DNA from 3 places in the Glutamicibacter bergerei genome. Region 2 is predicted to be linked to each of the others. Evidence: predicted binding sites of a transcription regulator. Region 2 holds the regulator's gene; each other region holds the start of a gene.
The links. The regulator LexA, encoded in region 2, represses DNA repair genes until DNA is damaged. The targets are predictions, from matches to a motif close to TCGAACANNTGTTCGA.
Positions count from the first base shown of each region.

Region 1: the regulator LexA is predicted to act here: its motif matches at 1,618-1,633, upstream of ACX5K5_RS14115 (shikimate dehydrogenase).
Region 3: the regulator LexA is predicted to act here: its motif matches at 1,844-1,859, upstream of ACX5K5_RS16915 (LexA family protein).

Region 1 is NZ_CM137131.1:3,038,494-3,042,670, reverse strand. Features, by position in the region: gene ACX5K5_RS14125 (alpha/beta fold hydrolase) at 1-152, shown strand, start outside; gene ACX5K5_RS14120 (MFS transporter) at 239-1,579, opposite strand; gene ACX5K5_RS14115 (shikimate dehydrogenase) at 1,735-2,607, shown strand; gene ACX5K5_RS14110 (bifunctional sugar phosphate isomerase/epimerase/4-hydroxyphenylpyruvate dioxygenase family protein) at 2,607-4,177, shown strand, end outside.
Region 2 is NZ_CM137131.1:1,073,009-1,077,185, forward strand. Features, by position in the region: gene ACX5K5_RS04980 (DUF222 domain-containing protein) at 1-763, shown strand, start outside; gene ACX5K5_RS04985 (glycoside hydrolase family 76 protein) at 853-1,971, shown strand; gene lexA (transcriptional repressor LexA) at 2,060-2,776, opposite strand; gene ACX5K5_RS04995 (LysM peptidoglycan-binding domain-containing protein) at 3,032-3,385, shown strand; gene ACX5K5_RS05000 (histidinol-phosphate transaminase) at 3,460-4,177, shown strand, end outside.
Region 3 is NZ_JBTMZF010000002.1:77,657-81,833, reverse strand. Features, by position in the region: gene ACX5K5_RS16925 (hypothetical protein) at 1-542, opposite strand, end outside; gene ACX5K5_RS16920 (DNA/RNA non-specific endonuclease) at 816-1,658, opposite strand; gene ACX5K5_RS16915 (LexA family protein) at 1,935-2,306, shown strand; gene ACX5K5_RS16910 (Y-family DNA polymerase) at 2,288-3,586, shown strand; gene ACX5K5_RS16905 (hypothetical protein) at 3,979-4,177, opposite strand, start outside.

The sequences.
Region 1 (4,177 bases), 1.6 Mb from region 2:
AGTATGTGCAGTCGTGGGCGCAGAAGCTGCACGGACTGCAAACCGAAGAAGTGCCGGGGACCAACCATTACACGATCGTGATGGATGCTCCCGGATGCGATGTGGTCACCGGACATATTCAAGGCATGCTCGGGCACCGCACCGACGCGTAGTAATCACGTACGTCCAGGCAGCACAATGCCCGGCATGAGCACCATCTGAGGGTGGGTCTCATGCCGGGCATCAGGTTTTGCTGCTGTTACTTAGTCACCAATTCCGGGCTGCTGCCCAGCTGCGCGGTGGGTACCCGGTAGGTCTCGCGAGCGGTCAACGCGGAAATTGTTGCAATCAACGAAATTGCCGCAGTGAACAGGCTGATCTTGACCCAGCCTCCTAGTTCTAGACCGCCCATGGCCGCCACGATGGACGGAGCAAACCCGGCCATGAGGAAGCCGAGCTGAGTGCCGATCGCCAGTCCCGAGAAGCGCACCTTGGAAGAGAACATCTCGGCGTAGAAGCTAGGCCAGACGGCATTGGCCGCTGCGTAAGCGCAGGAGAAGACCGCCACAGAAAGAGCGAACTGCAAGAGCGTATTGTCTGTTTCCATGCTGCGCAGGTAGAACGGCATAACGATTGCGGAAGAGATTGCTCCGTAGATGAAGACTGGCTTGCGGCCGATGGCATCTGCAAGTTTGCCGAACAAGGGTTGGGTAAACAAAGCGCCGATATTGCCTGCAACAACAAGCCATAGGGTGATCGAGGCGTCCATATTTCCGATGTTCTTGCCGTAAGAGATGGCAAGCGTTCCGTACACGGTGGACACGGCGGCAATAAATGCGCACAGCACCACACGCAAGACATCTTTCCAGTGGAACTTCAGCAGGACTGCCAGTGGCAGCTTAGCGATGTTATTGCTCTTTTTCGCTTCCTCGAACTCTGGGGTTTCATGCAGCGAACGGCGGATGAAGAAAGTCACCAGCACCACAACGGCTGAAAGCCAGAAGGGGATGCGCCAGCCGATACCGTATTTGATGTCATCGGGCAGTGCCATGACGGGGATGAAAATGAGTGCGGCGAGGATCTGACCGCCCTGGGTCCCGGTCAGTGTCCACGAGGTGAAGAAGCTGCGGCGGTGATCAGGTGCGTGCTCCAGGGTCATTGAGGATGCGCCGGCCTGTTCGCCAGCTGCAGAGAGTCCCTGGCAAAGCCGAGCGAGCACCAGCAGGATCGGAGAGAGCCAGCCGACTTGTTCGAAGGTCGGCAAGCAACCGATAGCGAAGGTTGAGGCGCCCATGAGCACCAAGGTGAACATCAAAACTTTTTGACGTCCGATACGGTCACCAAAATGTCCTAAGACTACCGCGCCGATAGGTCGTGCGATGTAGGCAAAGCCGAAGGTTGCCAAGGACATGACCGAGGCGTTCGCGTCGGCGTCGGGGAAGAAAATATGCGGGAAGATCAGTGCTGCGGCGGAGCCGAAGATGAAGAAGTCGTAGTATTCGACGGCGCTTCCCATGAAGCTGGCGACTGCTGCCTTGACGGGGGTGCGTTTCCCGGTGCCGGGCACTTGAGAGGCCGACGGTTCGCGTGTGGAGGGCATCGGAAAACTCCTTTGTTTTGTTGCGGGCGAGCTGAAGAACAAAAATATGTGCGCTATACGTACACTTGTACGTAATGTGTACATTGATATAGAGTAGATGTAAATCACAGTCAGCGCAATATCTGCGTAAGCATGACGGAAAGTTGGGTAACACGGTGAGTACTCTTACTCAGTCCTATCTGGTCGGACTCATTGGTGACGGGGTGCTGCCTTCGTTGACCCCACCCATGCACGAACGCGAAGCGGATGCGCAATCGCTGCGCTACCTCTACCGGCCCATTGACCTCACGGTCCTGCAACGCGGGGCACAAGACGTCGGGGAACTGCTCAAATCCGGTGCCGAACTGGGATTTAACGCCTTCAACATTACCCATCCGTGCAAGCAAGTGGTCATTGATTACCTCGATGAAGTCAGCGAGAACGCCACAGCCATCGGCGCGGTGAACACCGTCATTATCAAAGACGGAAAATTCTTTGGACATAACACCGACGCCTCGGGCTTCGGCTGGGCGCTGGCCGGCGGGCTGCCCGAAGCGAAGCTGGATAAGGTCCTGCAGCTAGGCGCTGGGGGAGCCGGGGCGGCGGTCGCTTTTGCCCTGCTCGATGCGGGAGTTAAGGAGCTATTCCTGTCAGACCCGGATACCGCGCGGGTAGCCGAACGGGCAGCCGAACTGAAAACTCATTTCCCGCACGCCGCAATTGTGGCGATCCGCCCCGATGAGGCACCGGCGCGGCTGGCCGACGTGGACGGACTGCTCAACGCAAGCCCCATCGGCATGCATCACCACCCGGGACTGCCGCTGGACATTTCAAATCTCACTTCCCGGCACTGGGTAGCCGACTGTGTTTACCGGCCGGTGGACACCGCGCTGATTCTTGCCGCCCGCGATCTAGGATGCCAGGTGCTCGATGGCGGAAATATGGCGGTCGGACAGGCAGTTGATGCCTTTGGCATCATCACCGGGTTAACCCCGGACGCCGGACGAATGCGCGCTCACCTGCTGGAAATGTTGGAGGCAGGACTCTAATGCGCACCTCGATAGCCACCGTCTGCCTCTCGGGCACACTCGAAGAAAAAATGCTTGCCTGCGCCAAGGCCGGCTTTGACGGCATTGAAATCTTCGAACAAGATCTCACCGTCAGCCCGATGTCTCCCGAAGAAGTCAGGGCCTTCGCCGCACGACTTGGGCTCAGCCTAGACCTCTTTCAGCCCTTCCGCGATTTTGAGGGAGTTGAAGAAGAGGTCCTGCTGGCGAACTTGCGCCGCGCCGAAGCAAAATTCCAGCTGATGCAGCGCCTTGGCATGGACCTGATCCTGTTGTGCTCCAATGTGGGCACCGCGACGATCAATGACGATCAGCTTTTCGCCGCGCAGATCCGCCGCCTAGCAGACCTCGCAGCGCAGTATGGCGTGCGCATCGCCTACGAGGCCTTGGCCTGGGGCAAGTACGTGGATACCTACCAGCATTCATGGGAGATCGTGAAGCTGGTTGACCGCGACAACGTAGGGCTGTGCATTGACAGCTTTCACATTCTTTCGCGCGGTGACGATCCGGCGCAGATCGCCCAGATCCCAGGGGAGAAGATCTTCTTTGTGCAGCTTGCCGACGCACCAGTGCTGTCCATGGACATCCTTTCCTGGTCGCGGCACTACCGCGTTTTTCCGGGTGAAGGCGGCTTTGAACTAGACGTATTCCTTGGCTACCTCGTACGTTCTGGATATTCCGGGATCGTCTCCCTGGAGATTTTTAACGACGTCTTCCGGCAGTCAAATGTTGAGCTCACCGCCATCGATGGGCTGCGTTCATTAATTTGGCTCCAGGCACGCACCGCAGCGCTACTGGGGACAGAAGAAGTCAGGGATAACCTCGGCCTTGTCTCACTGCCCGGCGTCCAAGAAGCCAGCGGTTTCGACTTCGCCGAAATCCGCACCGAAGACCCGGAACTGATTGCGCAAATGCTCGCCCAGCTAGGGTTCTCCTTCCTCGGCCAGCATCGGCGCAAACCCGTACAGCTCTGGTGCGCCGGAGATGCACGCATTATCGTCAATTCGCAACGCAGCCGCGCGGTCACCGCGAGCGTAAGCGGACTGAGTATTCAAGTCCCAGACCCGTCCGCCGGACGTGCCCGGGCCTCCGCGCTGTTGGCCAAGCCAGTCTCGCGCCACCACACCAAGGACGAGCAGGAAATTTCCGGGTTCAGCGCCCCGGACGCCACGGAGGTGTTCTTCGGCTCCGCCACGCTGACCGCGGCGTGGGAAGCTGAATTCGGTGTGCTGCCGGGAGCCGCGCAGCCCACCGACAAGGGGAGCATTGAATCAATTGACCACATCAATCTTGCCCAGCCATGGCAGGCCTTTGATGAGTCGGTCCTGTTTTACACCAGCGTGCTGAATTTGGAAGCAAGGCCCGGCACTGAGGTGCCAAGCCCTATGGGGCTTGTGCGCTCCCAGGTGTTGCGCACCGCTGATGGCGGGGTGCGGCTGGCGCTGAACATCGTGCCGCAGGGGTTGGACGCAACCATTGACCGTCACCATGAATACCCGGAACATGTCGCATTGCGTACCGACGACGTGGTGGCGTTAGCACGCCGCGCACA
Region 2 (4,177 bases):
CAAGACAGCACCTCAGCCGCCTAGCGCGCCGCGCATCCCGAAGGAATGGGACGACGCACCGACGATGCCTCAGTGGGCTCGCGAGGCACAGGCCACGGAACCAGACGCACCTAAAACACCGGAGCCGAGCATCGATCCTGTGGTAGAGCCTACCGCGCTACCTCCTTTCGAAGACCTCTCCCCGGCACTACGCCACATGACCGCATTGCTGGCAGTCTTGCGTGCCAACCGTGTGGGCAGCAAAGATTCCGGCGCGGCATTGGTCGCTCCACAAGTCATCGTGCACCTGAACTACGAAAAAATGCTTGCCGGTGCGCAAAGTTTTGCCACCACCGAGAACGGTCTGCCGCTCACCGCTGCCGCGGCCCGCACCCTCATGTGCAACGCCGGAATCTACCCCGCGGTACTCAACGGTAAGAGTCAACCGCTAGATATCGGTCGATCCAAACGGCTCTTCCCACCCCATATGAAACGTGCGTTGGCCGCACGAGACCGCGGCTGTATCTACCCGGGCTGCCATATGCCAGCCAGCCGTTGCGAAGCGGATCACGTGGATCCGTGGGAGGAAGGCGGAGAAACACGGGTGGACCGCGGGGCACTGCTTTGCCCAATGCACCATCATGCCCGGCACGCAGGACTATTTACCCTGATCGTCGCCGACGGCAAACCCCCGGCGGTGCTACTGCCCAAATTTTTGGACCCCGATCAACAACCTCGACGCAACACCCACTGGTTCTCGGCCGCCGAGGTGCTCGCCGCCTAATCGGCTGCGCCTAAACAGTGCTCAATGCATCGGTGAATTCGGACTACGCTGGTACCCAGCCACGGAATTTCGACAGCTGGGAGCGGTCCATGAGCACAGCGCATGATCCAATGCACGATCCTCACGCAGACTCGCCATCAGCTGCGCACGATATTACCGATGCCGAACACTGGCACCGTCTGGCCCTGTCAGCCGAAGCCGACATACATGAACGTTTTGGGCATCGGCTGATGGGGATACCCGGTACCTGGATCGGCGCGTTGCGCGCACTGCCTGATCAACCGCTACCTAAGGCAGGCGCACGCCCCTGGTCCGAATGGCATTATTGGTGGCAGGCACACTATCTGGATGCGATCATTGATGCGGCGTTCAGCGCGTTGCAGGCGGGGGACCGCAGCAAGGCACGTGCGAACTGGAAGCGCGCTAAACAGTTGCTGCGTGGCGTCCTCATCCGCAACTTCGCATGCTTCCCCAATTACTTCTACGACGATATGGCCTGGTTACTTCTCGCAGCGACCCGGCTGAACGAGCTGAGTCTGCAACTTTCGGCGCGCCCTGCACTGTTGTCCACCCTCGCAATGCGGGCGTTGGGCCGCCAGATGGTACTCGGCCAAGACGACAAACTAGGTGGCGGGCTTTACTGGTCACGTAAACGGGACTTCAAAAACACCCCTTCCAACGGTCCGGCAGCCTTGTACTTTGCACGGATTAACGATGTTCAGAGCAGTAAGCATCTATTGGACTGGATGCGCCACAATCTGCACGATGAACGCACCGGACTCTACCTTGACGGCATCCGGCTAACTGCCAGCGGCCCGCAGCTTGAACACGCAATTTATACCTACAATCAAGGCACGGTGCTCGGCGCGCTATTGGCCAGCGGGAGCGCCGAACATCTAGCTCAGGCACGATCACTTATTGAGTCGATCAACGTGCAGCTGTCCAACGATGATCATGGCACCGGGTTACGCCTGGACACCGGTGGCGACGGGGATCTGTTCACCGGAATTCTCTGTCGCTACCTTGCTCTAGCCGCGCTTGACCCGCGGCTTCCCGCAGCGAGCCAGCGTACTGCTGCGCGGCTTATTTGCCTCACGGCAGCGCAGCTTGCCGACAGGACTGAGACGCAGCTTTCGGCGGCGATCCAACGTTGGACGATCCTGCAAGCGGCTCAACGCGTGTGCCGTACCGGTGCGCAGCGCGACTAGGTAGGCATGAAAAAACCACCGTCCACGCACTTCTAATCGGTGCATGGACGGTGGCTGACTACTTTAAAAACGTTTCAACATTCTCGGATTAGAGCGAGCGCATGACCGAAACGACGCGGCCCATTACGGTCGCTGCATCACCAAGAATCGGTTCGTAACGGGAGTTCTGTGGAAGCAACCAGGTGTGCCCATCGCGCTGCCGGAAGGTCTTCACAGTGGCTTCCTCGTCGAGCAGTGCTGCAACGATATCGCCGTTTTCGGCGGTCTGTTGGCGACGAACAACCACCCAGTCGCCGTCGCAAATTGCGGCGTCCACCATTGAATCACCAGAGACCTTGAGCATGAATAATTCGCCGTGTCCCACCAACTGACGCGGTAGCGAGAATACATCTTCGACGGTTTGTTCGGCCAAAATTGGCCCGCCGGCGGCGATCCGTCCGACCAGAGGCACCATGGTGGTGTCGGCTGAGGTGCTTAGCTCGATCACCTTGGCATCTTCTACCGGCTCCGGTGTGGCCGAGGTTTCCTCAGTTGAGTCGCCATCTTCAGCCAGCTGCAAGGGGAGCAGGATTTCCATGGCGCGCGGGCGGCGGGGGTCTCGGCGGATGTACCCAAGTTTTTCCAGCTGCCCGAGTTGGTGGGTCACGCTGGACAAGCTCTTAAGTCCTACAGAGTCGCCAATCTCACGCATCGATGGCGGGTAACCGTTTCTGCCGATCGAGCGTTGAATGGTTTCGAGGATTTTTTTCTGACGTATGGTCAGCGATCGGGCATTTGACCGGGGAGTGCGCTGTGATGCTGACATGTGGTTTTGCCTTCCCTTGCATTCGGTCCTCAGTTCTAACCTTCAAACTGTCGGTGCCCAATGTTGTGATGTACTTACTGATCTTCTACTTCGAAATCTTAGTTGATCTTGTCGCTTCTTTCAAAGATTTGTTCGAAAGAGTCTGGACAAGTTCGATCAGAGTCTGTTAGAAAAGATGTACTAGTATCGAACAAGTGTTCGAAGTCTGTATGCGAATATCAGTTCGCATCATTAAAATCGTTGAGGAGAAATGTCATGACTACGCTCGCACTCGTACCGCAGCAAGACAAAGCGCCGCTGAAGATCCGCATCAATCGTCGTGGGTGGGCTGTCCTAGTGGGCATCCCAGTCTTCTTGTTGACGATCGCCGCGGCGTTCTTCTTCACGATGCTCACCTCCAGCGCCAACGCATCTACCGACCTCCCCGCCGGTCTGGAAACCGTAGAAGTCACGGTCATTCCAGGGGACACACTATGGAGTCTGGCTAGTGAGTATGCGCAGGGCTATGAGGTTAACGCGGCAATGAACCATATCGAAGAGTTGAACGCGATCGATACCGGCATGCTTTACGCGGGGGACACCATCAACATTCCGGTACTCGCGAACTAGGTATTAGCTCACCATTGTTACCTGCTCTTGTCGTGGATTCACCACGCAGAGCAACTCACCATTAGAATTAATGCGTGAATGACCGTAGTGAACTTCTGAGTCAGCTGCCTTTGCGTGAGAACCTCCGCGGGCTTTCCCCATATGGTGCGCCGCAAATCGACGTTCCCATTCAGCTGAACGTCAACGAGAACACGCATCCGCTGCCAACAAGCGTAGTCGACGCCATTGCCCAAGAAGTCGCCAAGGCGGCCACTACCCTCAACCGCTACCCAGATCGTGAATTTACCGAACTGCGTGAACTGCTCGCCGACTACCTGGGACACAACCTGGATCGCGAGAACATCTGGGCGGCCAACGGCTCTAACGAAATTCTCCAGCAAATTCTGCAAGCCTTCGGTGGGCCGGGACGCAGCCTGCTGAGCTTTGTCCCCACGTATTCGATGTACCCGTTGTTAGCCAGCGGCACCGATACTCAATTTATCGCTGGCACCCGCGCCGAGGACTTCACACTCAGTGCCGAATCCGCCGCTGCACAGGTGCGTACCCACCGGCCAAATGTGATCTTCTTGTGCTCCCCAAACAATCCCACCGGCACGGCGCTGGGGCTAGACGTCATCCAAGCGGTCTACGAGGCAGCCAGTGAAACCAAGGCCATCGTGGTGGTCGATGAAGCCTACGCGGAATTTTCGTTGGCAAACACCAAATCGGCGCTTACCTTACTTGACGGCCGTCAGCGGCTGATCATCTCGCGCACGATGTCCAAGGCCTTCGGGCTGGCCGGAGCCCGAGTAG
Region 3 (4,177 bases), on a different replicon from region 2:
TCAAGTTGCTGATCTAGGCTGTCCTCAAAGCGAGTTCCATCGCTGATCAAGGTGACAGCGCCGGTCTCCAACGCAATATCCAGCTCCAACCCTTCAGGGGTGTGCAGGTAATCGGTGGCTTCCTTCTTGAGCTTCAGGATCGCGGGACGCCAAAGCGCCTCCGCTTCGCGCCGTTGCGGGTGATTGGGCGGCGTTGCTGCCAACTTCCTTAATGCTTCGCGAAATTCTTGAGGGGAAATTTTCGTGACTCCAAGGCGTTGAAGAGTCTCGTTGGGAAGCTTCGCAACTGTCAGTAGGGGATTGGCAGTATTTGTATGCAACAGTGGAGTGAGTGTGTCCCTCCACGCCGCACTGGGTGCAAGAAGGTCCAGATGATCTGCATAGAGCAATGAACTTTTCAGGAGTCGCAGTTCTCCGGCAAACGATGGTTGGCCGTTGATTTTCGTCTGCGGGCTGGCACCAATGGTGACAGTGAGTCCAGAGCCTGTCGTTCCAAACGATTTTCGATTTTGACGAGACGGTCTGCGCGACGTTTTCCCCATGGAACCATTCTCTCTCATGTGTCCATTAACTTGGTTAATGACGGTTCCGGGGTGCACAGTACTTTCATTCGACGATTCCGGCTTAGTAACAACAGCACGAGACTACTCACACGTCAAAGATGGGTACCACCTGCGGGCCTGCTCTCCACTCAGCATCTGAGACTCCGTTCGACGATCTGCCATCGAAGGTGACCCGTTCGGCCCACCCTGCCCTGGTAGCCGTTCTTCTTGCGGGGAAACCAAAAACGGTCGATTTTGAACATGTAGAATTCCTTACCACTCAACATCAGTGAGAGCGGACAAAGGGGTATTGTCCTCAGTCCGGAGAGCCCACAGGTCATCGGCAAGGCGTACAGGCTCACCGAATACCAGTTGCGTCCGCTGCTCCAACTCCCCCACCGAAACCTGATAGACCCTAAACTCATCCAACATGAGCGCTACACGCAGCTGATCGAGATCCTGAGTCAAGAGGAACGCTCGCGCTTTCAACACGCCGCCTTCTTTGAAGACGATGAGTTTCCAATATTCCGAGGGCAGCCCAACCCCTCGATACACCTGGTCGCCAGGCTGGAAGACCGGCCCACCGAAGACACTCACACAGAGGTTTTCAACATCCACCTGCTCATAGAGCGCATTCTCCAGCTGGCCCCAGATCCCCTCTTGGCTGCTCTGGTTGAAGTCATCCATCTGCGGGGCGATGTTCGTGTAGAAAAAGGAATCCTCATTGGCTTGCTGCGCTTCCGCGGCTTCGCCCCACACCAGATCCGCACGGCGAGCAATATGCCCCCGATCCAGCCGATTACCCTGATACAGCTCATTGCCTGATTGGAACTCTTCAGGCAACCTCGAATCCTTGTTGAAATCAATGCCCGAACGGCTCAACCGCTTGGTTGCAGCGCCGTCGATGTTCCAGGCCACCCAGCGCGCCAACCGTCGCGACTTGCTCAGTGACAGGGAAAAGTGGGTATAAGGAATGACGTTCGACCCTTCCCACAGCACCGCGTCCTGCAAGGCCTCAGCATCCAAGATCGGCAGCGTGACGCTAGTTCCCAGGAAGTCTGGGTCGTACCCGCTCCGGTCAATCGGAACATTAGCCAGGTCTGCATCAGTGGACAAACTGAACACCACTTTCATCGAAAATCGTACGATTTTGTTCCATGAGTTTGCGCCTCCAGCCTACGGCCTGCACGGTGAACACACCCAGGGAAATCACCAAACATCAAGACCATTCGATGCGAACCGAGTCGAGGCAGGATCACGAACGAGCCTTCCTGTCGGAATCACAGGCTACATTCGAGTATTAGAATAGATATTCTAAGAAAAGGTGTTGCTGTGAAAATTGATCGAATACAGGTATGCGCATTGGCGTCCCCGCCTCAGCGCGTGATCGCGATGGCGCTGGACCGGGTGCCGGCCGGCTACCCCTCCCCCGCCCAAGACTACTCAGATACGAAGATCGACCTGTCAGAGATGCTGATCCGCGACCAGGTATCCACCTTCATTGTGCGCGTCTCAGGTGAGTCGATGCAGGGTGCGGGGATCAGCGATGGGGATGAGCTGATCGTGGACCGCTCCGTAAAGCCTCGCGACGGGCATGTGGTGATTGCGGTGATTGACGGGGAGATGACCGTCAAACGGCTGACCACCACACCCGACGGAGTGGTGTTGAAAGCTGAGAACCCGGACTACCCTGATCTGCGCGTGGCCGAGCTTAGTGATTTTCGGGTGTGGGGTGTGGCTACCACATGCCTACACCACCTCTAGAGCCACGTCAGAACTATATTGCCCATGTCGATGTGAACAGTTTTTATGTCTCGTGTGAGCGGGCTTTTGATCCGACACTGGAAGGCCGGCCGGTGATTGTGCTGTCTAACAATGACGGTTGCGCGGTCGCCCGCAGCGCCGAGGCCAAAGCACTGGGCATTGAAATGGGCGCACCGTGGTTCAAGCTCGCTGCCGACGCTGACCGAATTAACCTGGTTGCAAAGTCTTCTAATTATGAGCTGTATGGCGAAATGTCGGGGCGGGTCATGAAACTGCTGGGCCGCTTCTCCGCCTGGGTGGAGGTCTATTCCATTGATGAAGCTTTCCTGGGTGTCACTGGCACCGTCGATGAGCTGCAAGTCCTTGGTGAGCAGATCAAGGCCGAGGTGTTCCGGCTGACCGGGTTGCCGGTGTGCGTGGGGATCGCCAAGTCTAAGACCCTGGCGAAGATGGCGAACAAAACAGCCAAGCACATCACGGAGCTGGGCGGGGTGTGCGTGTGGGACCGCGCCCCAAGGACAACCACGGAGAACTTACTCGCCCGCCTTCCTACGGTCGAGATCTGGGGCATCGGACCCCGTCTGACTAAACGGCTGCGGGGCCTAGGGATCTGGACAGCAAAAGATCTGCGGGATGCCGATGAGGTGCGTATCCGCGATAAGTTCTCCATTGTGCAGATGCGCACCGTGCTAGAGCTGCGCGGCATCCCCTGCATCCCGATGGAGGAAGAACGGGTGATCAAAGATCAGCTGATCTTTTCCCGCAGCTTCTCTGATCCGGTCACTGACCGGGTGGGGATGGAGCAGGTGATGGGGATTTATGCGCAGCAGGCCTCGGCAAGATTGCACAAGCACCAGAAGCAAGCAAAGATTCTGTCTGCGTGGGCGATGACCAGCTATTACAACCAGCATCAGGATCATCAGCCAACTATCACGGTCAAGCTCCCTGGACCGAGCGCTGATCCGGTGGTGCTCACCAAGGCAGCAAAGCAGCTACTCCCCCAGATCCTGGTCGGGGTGAAATACGCACGCGCAGGGGTGGTGGTCATGGATCTGCAACCGACGGCGATGCAGGAGACGTTCGACCCGTTTGTTTCGGCGCATGAGGCGAAACAGATCGGCCCGTTAATCGCCCAGATCCGGGCTGAGTGCGGTGTGAAGTCGATTGGTTTAGGTGCTGCCGGTCTACAGCGAGGGCCAGCTTGGGAAATGCGCCGCGAGATGATGAGTCCGCGCTATACGACACATTGGCGGGAACTGATGACCGTGAAAGCAGCTTAGGTCTTTAACTGCGGTCTACGCGTATGGCGAGTGGTTGGTGCCCTTCGGGGCACCTTGGCTCGTGCTGCGTCCCGAGCTTCTTCGTATGTGGCTGCTTCTGCCTCGTAGTAGGTGACGGCCTGATTGGCTGGATTTTCTGCGGAGAAGCTAACTTTCAAGATTTTTGTTTTCTTTCGTGGTTCATTTGTCTTTGATTTATTCGCCACCACCCCCGCCTGAGGCCGTGCACGACCCAAGGTCGCATGACGTTTGGTCACTCAGGTACCGCAGGTTTTGGGTTGTGTTCGGGTGGTCGACTGGTTCCTGCTGTCCTCGTGTGTGCCGGAAAAGCAGCGGAGCGGGAGGGCTTTTGCTGTGCACAGGTGGATAGGAGGCTTAAACCGCTACTGAAACTATCGGGTCAATCTGTTTGGCAGTCGCTCCGGTGGCGTTGGCAGCGTTCCCCCGTTGCGTTCCTGCGCTGCATGTATCGCTGAGTCTAGTGCCTCACCACACCATGCGCTGTCCGACAGCCATCGCTCTATCGCGTGTTCCTCGTTGATCGCTGCACGCATCTTCTGAACCGCTTCGGTAGGCACATTGAAGGAACGG